Regions from separate parts of the Heyndrickxia sp. FSL K6-6286 genome, predicted to be linked through region 3. Evidence: a T-box and tRNA genes for the amino acid it is inferred to sense, from the RefSeq annotation. Region 3 holds a T-box; the other regions hold tRNA genes.
What was found. The T-box of region 3 lies ahead of argS (arginine--tRNA ligase). A T-box ahead of a tRNA ligase gene usually reads a tRNA of that ligase, here a tRNA-Arg.

Region 1 (3,249 bases), 950 kb from region 3:
TCGGTTAACAGCCGATTGCTCTACCACTGAGCTACTGCGGAACAGGAAAATTTATAGATGGTGGGCCTAAATGGACTCGAACCATCGACCTCACGCTTATCAGGCGTGCGCTCTAACCAGCTGAGCTATAGGCCCGTTATAAGTGATTATGTATGGAGCGGGTGATGAGAATCGAACTCACGACAACAGCTTGGAAGGCTGTAGTTTTACCACTAAACTACACCCGCAGATCTCTTATCTTGAAGTAAAATATGGCTGGGCTAGCTGGATTCGAACCAACGAGTGACGGAGTCAAAGTCCGTTGCCTTACCACTTGGCTATAGCCCAATAAGTATTAATAATGGGGCGGATGATGGGAATCGAACCCACGAATGTCGGAACCACAATCCGATGCGTTAACCACTTCGCCACATCCGCCATAAATGGTGGAGGGGGACGGATTCGAACCGCCGAACCCTGAGGGAGCGGATTTACAGTCCGCCGCGTTTAGCCACTTCGCTACCCCTCCACAAATGAAAAATGGTGCCGGCCAGAGGACTTGAACCCCCAACCTACTGATTACAAGTCAGTTGCTCTACCAATTGAGCTAGGCCGGCATTAATAAATTATTATCCCCCAAAAGAGGAATAATATCAACATGATTAAATTTGCATTAAATGGTGGCTCGGGACGGAATCGAACCGCCGACACATGGATTTTCAGTCCATTGCTCTACCGACTGAGCTACCGAGCCAAATATAATATTTATTTTCTATATAAAATTGTATTCGCCATCGTCCCAATTTCAGAAAGCTTATTCAAGCTGTGGCTCAATTGGTACGCTGATGTATTGCTTTGTAGCCTATTCGGACGTGCTCTACCGACTGAGCTACCGAGCCATATTATAAAATGGCGGTCCGGACGGGACTCGAACCCGCGACCTCCTGCGTGACAGGCAGGCATTCTAACCAACTGAACTACCGGACCAAAATTCTTTCAAGAATACTTGAAATGATTGCGGAGGCAGGATTTGAACCTGCGACCTTCGGGTTATGAGCCCGACGAGCTACCAGACTGCTCCACCCCGCGATGATAGTATAATTAATTTTTTAATCCAATCTTATCATCAACTGTCCCGATTTCAGTATGCTTATTCTAGTAGCAGCTCAATCGGTACAACTCGTAGTTGTTCGATGAAGTAACGCTCGTTGCTCCACCCCGCGACGATATTATTAAAAATTTTTTAAAGGAATAGTTATGGCGGAGGAAGAGGGATTCGAACCCCCGCGCGGTGTAACCCGCCTGTCGGTTTTCAAGACCGATCCCTTCAGCCGGACTTGGGTATTCCTCCAAATAAATGGACCCTGTAGGACTCGAACCTACGACCGGACGGTTATGAGCCGTCTGCTCTAACCAGCTGAGCTAAGGGTCCTTTACTCCAAAAATATTAATAGCGGCGGAGGGGATCGAACCCCCGACCTTACGGGTATGAACCGTACGCTCTAGCCAGCTGAGCTACACCGCCATTTTAAAATTAATATGGAGCCTAGCGGGATCGAACCGCTGACCTCCTGCGTGCAAAGCAGGCGCTCTCCCAGCTGAGCTAAGGCCCCATGAATTTTCCTGGTCGGGAAGACAGGATTCGAACCTGCGACCCCATGGTCCCAAACCATGTGCTCTACCAAGCTGAGCTACTTCCCGTTCATGGCGCGCCCGAGAGGAGTCGAACCCCTAACCTTTTGATCCGTAGTCAAACGCTCTATCCAATTGAGCTACGGGCGCATACTTGTATTTTACTATAACTATTATGGAAGAATCTTTTGCTGTGCAAAAATCCTTAAATCTTTTACTTCGTAAAAATTTCTAGTGCCGAGGACCGGAATCGAACCGGTACGGTAGTCACCTACCGCAGGATTTTAAGTCCTGTGCGTCTGCCAGTTCCGCCACCCCGGCAAGGGTTGTTTGGAGCGGAAGACGGGATTCGAACCCGCGACCCCCACCTTGGCAAGGTGGTGTTCTACCACTGAACTACTTCCGCGACTTTATTTTATAATGCGGGTGAAGGGAGTCGAACCCCCACGCCTTGCGGCGCCAGATCCTAAGTCTGGTGCGTCTGCCAATTCCGCCACACCCGCGTTATGAAAAATGTTTTTCGTTACAAAAAACAATGGTGAGCCATGAAGGACTCGAACCTTCGACCCTCTGATTAAAAGTCAGATGCTCTACCAACTGAGCTAATGGCTCGTACTTTTTTTAAAAGTGGTGCCGGCCAGAGGACTTGAACCCCCAACCTACTGATTACAAGTCAGTTGCTCTACCAATTGAGCTAGGCCGGCATTAATAAATTATTATCCCCAAACAGAGATTAGTTGCAATGGTCGTCCAGCTTTCAGTTTGCTTATTCAAGCAGCAACTCAAGCTGTACGCTGTTGTATTTCAAAGTTGTTATTTCGGTCGTGCTCTACCAATTGAGCTAGGCCGGCATATATATGGTGGAGGATGACGGGATCGAACCGCCGACCCCCTGCTTGTAAGGCAGGTGCTCTCCCAGCTGAGCTAATCCTCCATATGATGACCCGTACGGGATTCGAACCCGTGTTACCGCCGTGAAAGGGCGGTGTCTTAACCGCTTGACCAACGGGCCACATTAAAATAAAGCAAAATAATAGCCCCAAAAAGGGGCCTATAGCCTGGCAACGTCCTACTCTTGCAGGGGGAGAGCCCCCAACTACCATCGGCGCTAAGAAGCTTAACTTCCGTGTTCGGGATGGGAACGGGTGTGTCCTTCTTGCCATAATTACCAGACTATATTTTAAAGGATTTGTACCCTCAAAACTAGATATATAAAGAAGTGTAATAACCTTAAATCTATTTGGTTAAGTCTTCGATCTATTAGTATTCGTCAGCTCCATGTGTCACCACACTTCCACCTCGAACCTATCAACCTGATCATCTTTCAGGGATCTTATTTAGATAAACTAAGGGAAATCTCATCTTGAGGGGGGCTTCATGCTTAGATGCTTTCAGCACTTATCCCTTCCGCACATAGCTACCCAGCGATGCCTTTGGCAAGACAACTGGTACACCAGCGGTGCGTCCATCCCGGTCCTCTCGTACTAAGGACAGCTCCTCTCAAATTTCCTACGCCCACGACGGATAGGGACCGAACTGTCTCACGACGTTCTGAACCCAGCTCGCGTACCGCTTTAATGGGCGAACAGCCCAACCCTTGGGACCGACTACAGCCCCAGGATGCGATGAGCCGACATC
Region 2 (3,249 bases), 1.2 Mb from region 3:
TAGCTCAGCTGGGAGAGCACCTGCCTTACAAGCAGGGGGTCGGCGGTTCGATCCCGTCATCCTCCACCATATATAATAACGGCCTAGCTCAATTGGTAGAGCACGACCGAATAAACGACTTTGAAATACATCAGCGTACGGCTTGAGCTGCTGCTTGAATAAGCAAACTGAAAGCTGGACGACCATAGCACCTAAACCTCTGTTAGGGGATAATATTTATAAATGCCGGCCTAGCTCAATTGGTAGAGCAACTGACTTGTAATCAGTAGGTTGGGGGTTCAAGTCCTCTGGCCGGCACCACTCAGGTCATTACGAGCCATTAGCTCAGTTGGTAGAGCACGATCGAGTACGCTACGAAGAGTAACATCAGCGTACCAATCGAGATACAGCTTGAATAATCTTGCTGAGATTGGGACGTCGTAGATGCATTTATATTTGAAGTACATGCTTACACTATTAATTATATTCATTACGAGCCATTAGCTCAGTTGGTAGAGCATCTGACTTTTAATCAGAGGGTCGAAGGTTCGAGTCCTTCATGGCTCATTTATATTCGCAAGGTTTTGAATTAACAAAGGTACTTTTTGCGGAAGTAGTTCAGTGGTAGAACACCACCTTGCCAAGGTGGGGGTCGCGGGTTCGAATCCCGTCTTCCGCTCCAAATACCCTTGCCGGGGTGGCGGAACTGGCAGACGCACAGGACTTAAAATCCTGCGGTAGGTGACTACCGTACCGGTTCGATTCCGGTCCTCGGCACTAGAAATTTTTACGAAGTAAAAGATTTAAGGATTTTTGCAAAGCAAAAGATCCTTCCATAAAATATCTTACGATATAATGTATGCGCCCGTAGCTCAATTGGATAGAGCGTTTGACTACGGATCAAAAGGTTAGGGGTTCGACTCCTCTCGGGCGCGCCATTTAAAACCAAACATTATATGGGGCCTTAGCTCAGCTGGGAGAGCGCCTGCTTTGCACGCAGGAGGTCAGCGGTTCGATCCCGCTAGGCTCCACTTTCGGAGGAATACCCAAGTCTGGCTGAAGGGATCGGTCTTGAAAACCGACAGGCGGGTTACACCGCGCGGGGGTTCGAATCCCTCTTCCTCCGCCATTAATTTATGTTAATAATAAATGGTCCGGTAGTTCAGTTGGTTAGAATGCCTGCCTGTCACGCAGGAGGTCGCGGGTTCGAGTCCCGTCCGGACCGCCATTTATACTAAAACAAAAGTTGATAAAGATGGCGAATATAAAATATTATATAGATAAAGATATAATATATGGCTCGGTAGCTCAGTCGGTAGAGCAATGGACTGAAAATCCATGTGTCGGCGGTTCGATTCCGTCCCGAGCCACCATTTTATGGCGGATGTGGCGAAGTGGTTAACGCATCGGATTGTGGTTCCGACATTCGTGGGTTCGATTCCCATCATCCGCCCCATTATAATGACTATTTTATTGGGCTATAGCCAAGTGGTAAGGCAACGGACTTTGACTCCGTCACTCGTTGGTTCGAATCCAGCTAGCCCAGCCATCTTTTTAAGGCAGCATAGCCAAGTGGTAAGGCAGAGGTCTGCAAAACCTTTATCACCGGTTCAAATCCGGTTGCTGCCTCCAATAATAAAGATGCGGGTGTAGTTTAGTGGTAAAACTACAGCCTTCCAAGCTGTTGTCGTGAGTTCGATTCTCATCACCCGCTCCAAATACATAAAGGGCCTATAGCTCAGCTGGTTAGAGCGCACGCCTGATAAGCGTGAGGTCGATGGTTCGAGTCCATTTAGGCCCACTATTTTTTTATTTACATATTCCGCAGTAGCTCAGTGGTAGAGCTATCGGCTGTTAACCGATCGGTCGTAGGTTCGAATCCTACCTGCGGAGCCATTCATGCGCCTTTAGCTCAGCAGGATAGAGCAACAGCCTTCTAAGCTGTGGGTCAGAGGTTCGAATCCTCTAAGGCGCGTATAGAAAGCTCATTCTTTAAAGAATGAGCTTTTTTTATTTTCTTCAATATGTTATTCCTAATCTCAGTATAAGTAAACAATCAGTTATTCAATGTACTGTTTTTCTTTAATGATGAGGTACTTCTGTATTTCTGTTCTATTTTGGTTGTCTACTTACAATTCTTTACTAGTTCAAATATTTTATAGAAAAAAAATTAACAAAATAAATTTCAGAATATTCAACTATATGGTAGATTCAAATAAAGTGGAATGGAGTGGAGGAGTATCTATGGAATTCGATGTTATTGTTGTTGGGGCTGGACTTTCAGGATTGGTGGCAACTGCAGAGATTGCAGATACGGGAAAAAAGGTCCTGTTACTTGATCAGGAACCAGAAGCATCATTTGGGGGGCAAGCTTGGTGGTCATTTGGAGGTCTATTTCTAGTTGATTCTCCTGAACAGCGAAGGCTGGGTATTAAGGATTCAAAAGAATTAGCATGGCAGGATTGGTTAGGTACGGCAGGCTTTGATCGCGAAGATGATGAGGATTATTGGGCAAGAAGATGGGCTGAAGCTTATGTGGAGTTTGCCGCTGGAGAGAAGCGTAAATGGTTATATGATATGGGTGTCCGTTTCTTTCCTGTTGTAGGCTGGGCAGAACGTGGTGGTTATTTAGCAGAAGGTCATGGAAATTCAGTCCCCCGTTTCCACATTGTATGGGGAACAGGACCAGGGATTGTTGCTCCATTTGAGAAAAGAGTTTTGGAGCATATAAGAAATGGAATGGTTGTGTATAAACCACGTCATCAAGTGGATCACTTAATTCAAGAACGTGGTGTGATTATTGGTGCAAGCGGGTCGATTTTGGCCCCTAGCTCTGCAGCTCGTGGGGAGGCTAGTAGTAAGGAGGTTATTGGTACTTTTGAATATCGTGGTCAAGCGGTTCTTATTTCAAGTGGTGGGATAGGAGGAAATCATGATCTGGTTCGCAGGAATTGGCCGAGTCGTTTAGGTACTCCACCTAAGAAAATGCTTAGTGGAGTACCTGCACATGTGGATGGAAGGATGCTTGGTATTACTGAAAAGGCAGGAGGACGATTGGTAAATCGAGATCGTATGTGGCACTATACTGAAGGAATAAAGAATTGGAATTCTGTGTGGAACAATCATGGGATACGAATCCTTCCGGGTCCATCGTCCATTTGGTTGGATGCGCGTGGACAGCGTTTTCCTACTCCAAATTTTCCGGGCTTTGATACATTAGGTACTCTTGAGACGATTCAAAAAACCGGTTACGATTATTCTTGGTTTATT
Region 3 (3,249 bases):
CTTGATGAACCAACATTAGGATTAGATGTTGAAATTAGTTATGAAATTAGAAAATTATTAAAGGAAATCGCAAAGGAATATAATAAAACAATTCTACTTAGCTCACATGATATGCCTGTTGTGCAGGAGATTTGTGAAAGGGTAATTATTATTAACAAAGGTAGAATTGTTACGGATGATAGTGTAAGCAATTTACTCTCATTATTTGATACGAAGGCATATTCATTTACATTAGGAGCTACATTACCTGAAGAGGATCTTAATAAAGTGAAAGAGCAATTTATTGTACATACAGATACAAATGAAAATGGTCAATCAATTATTACGGTAACCATTCAACACAGTGATGATTTTTACAAGGTGATTGAAATATTTAAAAACAGAAATATAGCGATAGAAAAAATTGACCGTTCTATCATCGACTTTGAACAGGTCTTTATGAAAATTGTTAAGGGGGAGTTCAGTGATGAAGTGGCTGTATCTGTTTAAAGCTAATTTCCGAAGGGAGTATATTTATTTAAAAAGATATTTACCGAATACAATTAGTGAATTAATTACTTTTTATGCGATATTCTTATTTTTGTTTTTTGGTATACAAATTGTAGGTGATCCAACCACTGTAGAAGTGAATGTACAAAATACAATTGTTAACTATTTATTTTGGTTCTTAGCTATGATGGTGATGCAGGGAATTGGTTGGAGTATTATGAATGAAGCACAATTAGGAACTCTTGAACAGCTTTATATGTCGCCGATGGGAGCATGGAAAATTTTACTGTCACGGATTGTTTCAACAACAATCATTCAGTTGATCATGATTATTATTCTCCTGTATTTATCGATGTTAACGACAAATACATGGCTGAACGTAGATGTATTATCCATTATTCCGATATTGATCTTGACATTGGTAAGTATGGTCGGCGTAAGCTTTATGATTGCTGGATTAGCTATCATTTTTAAGCAAATTGGTTCCTTTCTGCAAATTTTTCAATTTATCTTAATGGGACTAACCTTTGCTCCAGTTTCAAGTATGCCATTTTTAGTCTTTCTGCCAGTAGTTAAGGGAGTAGATATGTCGAGAGGAATAATGATCCATAACTATGGATTAGGAGATTTTTCATTAGGAGACTATACAGCTTTAATTGTTAACGCAGTAGTCTATCTAATTATTGGTATCGCAGTTTTCAAACGATGTGAAAGAACAGCTATGATAAAAGGAGTATTGGGGCAGCATTAATTCAATAAATTTAAAAAACTTCTTGCATTATAAGTATTAACCATGTAATATTTAATAAAATTTCAAAAAAATCAGTGATGAAGAGAGTAGTTTATCGCAATTCAATTAGCGAACTGGGGATGGTGGGAGCCTAGTATGAATCGATAAATGAAGCGCACTTCTGAGATGCTAATTCGAATACGTATTAAAGTAGAGTTAGTCGGGAGCTCCCGTTATAAGGTAAAGTGGTCGGTAATTTGAACAAGTAGAGTGGTACCGCGGGTTTAGCTCGTCTCTTATTTTATAAGAGGCGAGCTTTTTTATCGTTAATATTTTCTATCCCGAGAAAAAGTCCGTGCTGAACGGGCGGTAATCAAAGAGAGGGAATGAAACCCGAAAGGAGCTCTAGCCGATTGCAAGGTAACCAAAGAGGGTGAATGAATCCCAAGAAGGACCGTCGCCGGAATGCACAGTAACCAAAGGGAGTGAATGAAACCCGAGAGCGTGGGAAACACCGATTCATATAGGTTGCCTCCTTCAAATCACTGAGAAATGAGCTGTAAATTTCAAATGAAGCCTATATTAGGTGTAAAAGCTGCAGTAGATCTTCTTTTACAAAAGCAACAATTAAAAGTCGTAAGAAAAAGGAGGAATCTTTATGGATTTAAAAGCATTATTCTCAACTAAGTTAAGTGAAGTTTTAAAAGGCAGTTTAACTACTAAAGAAATCTATAGCCTGATCGAAACACCAAAAAATGATGAGCATGGAGATCTGGCATTTCCCTGTTTTCAACTGGCTAAAATACAAAAGATCTCACCGATCGAAATCGCCAAACAACTTGCTTCTCAAATAAATGATTTAGTGTTTTCAAAAATCGATGCTGTAGGGCCTTATGTAAATATATTTTTCTCTAAAAAAGAGTTAGGGAAAGCTATAATAAACCCGATTCTTCATCAAGACCAGAATTATGGTAGTAGTGAAATTGGTAAGGAAAAGACGGTTGTACTTGATTTGTCATCGCCAAATATTGCTAAGCCATTTTCGATGGGCCATTTGCGTTCAACTGTTATTGGCAATGCTATAGCGAATCTAGCAAAAAAGTGTGGATACCGAACGGTGAAAATTAATCATATCGGAGACTGGGGAACTCAATTTGGAAAATTGATTGTGGCATATCATAGGTGGGGAAACGAGGAGGCAGTTGCTGCTAATCCTATTGGTGAATTGTTTCATCTATATGTGCGATTCCATCAAGAAGCTGAGAAGAATCCATACCTAGAGGATGAGGGTAGAGCGGCTTTCAAAAAGTTAGAAAATGGAGATAGTGAATATTTAAAGCTTTGGGAATCGTTCCGTAATGAATCACTACGTGCCTTTAAATCGATTTATGATCTACTAGGTATAGAATTTGATTCTTTTCAAGGAGAAGCCTTCTATAATGACAAGATGGATGAAATTGTTCAAATGTTAAAGGAACAAAGCTTGCTTGAATTGTCTGAAGGTGCAGAAGTAGTACGACTTGATGAACAGCAAATACCGCCATGCCTTATCAAAAAATCAGATGGAGCTACACTTTATGCGACAAGAGATTTAGCCGCTGCTCTTTTTCGTCAAAGGGAATATAAATTTGATGAGGCCTTGTATATCGTTGGACAGGAACAGACTATTCATTTTCAACAAGTAAAAGGTGTGTTGAAAAAGCTAGGTTATGTTTGGGCAGAGCAAATGGAGCATATCCCCTTTGGATTAATCCTGCAACATGGAAAGAAAATGTCAACTAGAAAGGGGAGAGTGATTCTACTAGAGGATGTATTGAATGAAGCAATTAAGCTGGCTAAAAAGAATATAGTAGAGAAAAATCCCGGAATTCATGATCCAGATGAGGTAGCAAATGCAGTGGGAGTTGGCGCGGTTATTTTCCATGACCTTAAGAACGATCGGATGAATAATATAGAGTTCTCCCTTAGAGATATGCTTACATTCGAAGGGGAAACAGGTCCATATGTACAGTATACAAACGCAAGAGCTC

Region 1: it encodes a tRNA-Arg, which carries the amino acid that the T-box ahead of argS (arginine--tRNA ligase) is inferred to sense. The anticodon was not compared.
Region 2: it encodes a tRNA-Arg, which carries the amino acid that the T-box ahead of argS (arginine--tRNA ligase) is inferred to sense. The anticodon was not compared.

What each region holds. Positions count from the first base shown of each region.
Region 1 covers NZ_CP152029.1:607,370-610,618, reverse strand. The annotation lists tRNA gene MHI39_RS03295 (tRNA-Asn) at 1-41, opposite strand, end outside; tRNA gene MHI39_RS03290 (tRNA-Ile) at 59-135, opposite strand; tRNA gene MHI39_RS03285 (tRNA-Gly) at 154-227, opposite strand; tRNA gene MHI39_RS03280 (tRNA-Gln) at 253-327, opposite strand; tRNA gene MHI39_RS03275 (tRNA-His) at 342-417, opposite strand; tRNA gene MHI39_RS03270 (tRNA-Tyr) at 424-508, opposite strand; tRNA gene MHI39_RS03265 (tRNA-Thr) at 521-596, opposite strand; tRNA gene MHI39_RS03260 (tRNA-Phe) at 658-733, opposite strand; tRNA gene MHI39_RS03255 (tRNA-Asp) at 890-966, opposite strand; tRNA gene MHI39_RS03250 (tRNA-Met) at 995-1,068, opposite strand; tRNA gene MHI39_RS03245 (tRNA-Ser) at 1,238-1,330, opposite strand; tRNA gene MHI39_RS03240 (tRNA-Ile) at 1,338-1,411, opposite strand; tRNA gene MHI39_RS03235 (tRNA-Met) at 1,431-1,504, opposite strand; tRNA gene MHI39_RS03230 (tRNA-Ala) at 1,520-1,592, opposite strand; tRNA gene MHI39_RS03225 (tRNA-Pro) at 1,604-1,680, opposite strand; tRNA gene MHI39_RS03220 (tRNA-Arg) at 1,685-1,761, opposite strand; tRNA gene MHI39_RS03215 (tRNA-Leu) at 1,847-1,932, opposite strand; tRNA gene MHI39_RS03210 (tRNA-Gly) at 1,943-2,017, opposite strand; tRNA gene MHI39_RS03205 (tRNA-Leu) at 2,033-2,114, opposite strand; tRNA gene MHI39_RS03200 (tRNA-Lys) at 2,148-2,223, opposite strand; tRNA gene MHI39_RS03195 (tRNA-Thr) at 2,240-2,315, opposite strand; tRNA gene MHI39_RS03190 (tRNA-Val) at 2,470-2,545, opposite strand; tRNA gene MHI39_RS03185 (tRNA-Glu) at 2,552-2,623, opposite strand; rRNA gene rrf (5S ribosomal RNA) at 2,668-2,784, opposite strand; rRNA gene MHI39_RS03175 (23S ribosomal RNA) at 2,852-3,249, opposite strand, start outside.
Region 2 covers NZ_CP152029.1:849,689-852,937, forward strand. The annotation lists tRNA gene MHI39_RS04415 (tRNA-Val) at 1-69, shown strand, start outside; tRNA gene MHI39_RS04420 (tRNA-Thr) at 225-300, shown strand; tRNA gene MHI39_RS04425 (tRNA-Lys) at 474-546, shown strand; tRNA gene MHI39_RS04430 (tRNA-Gly) at 587-661, shown strand; tRNA gene MHI39_RS04435 (tRNA-Leu) at 671-756, shown strand; tRNA gene MHI39_RS04440 (tRNA-Arg) at 841-917, shown strand; tRNA gene MHI39_RS04445 (tRNA-Ala) at 938-1,010, shown strand; tRNA gene MHI39_RS04450 (tRNA-Ser) at 1,016-1,108, shown strand; tRNA gene MHI39_RS04455 (tRNA-Asp) at 1,131-1,207, shown strand; tRNA gene MHI39_RS04460 (tRNA-Phe) at 1,277-1,352, shown strand; tRNA gene MHI39_RS04465 (tRNA-His) at 1,360-1,435, shown strand; tRNA gene MHI39_RS04470 (tRNA-Gln) at 1,454-1,528, shown strand; tRNA gene MHI39_RS04475 (tRNA-Cys) at 1,538-1,611, shown strand; tRNA gene MHI39_RS04480 (tRNA-Gly) at 1,623-1,696, shown strand; tRNA gene MHI39_RS04485 (tRNA-Ile) at 1,707-1,780, shown strand; tRNA gene MHI39_RS04490 (tRNA-Asn) at 1,801-1,875, shown strand; tRNA gene MHI39_RS04495 (tRNA-Arg) at 1,881-1,954, shown strand; gene MHI39_RS04500 (FAD-binding dehydrogenase) at 2,224-3,249, shown strand, end outside.
Region 3 covers NZ_CP152029.1:4,928,701-4,931,949, reverse strand. The annotation lists gene MHI39_RS24760 (ABC transporter ATP-binding protein) at 1-489, shown strand, start outside; gene MHI39_RS24755 (ABC transporter permease) at 467-1,240, shown strand; T-box leader at 1,306-1,519, shown strand; gene argS (arginine--tRNA ligase) at 1,878-3,249, shown strand, end outside.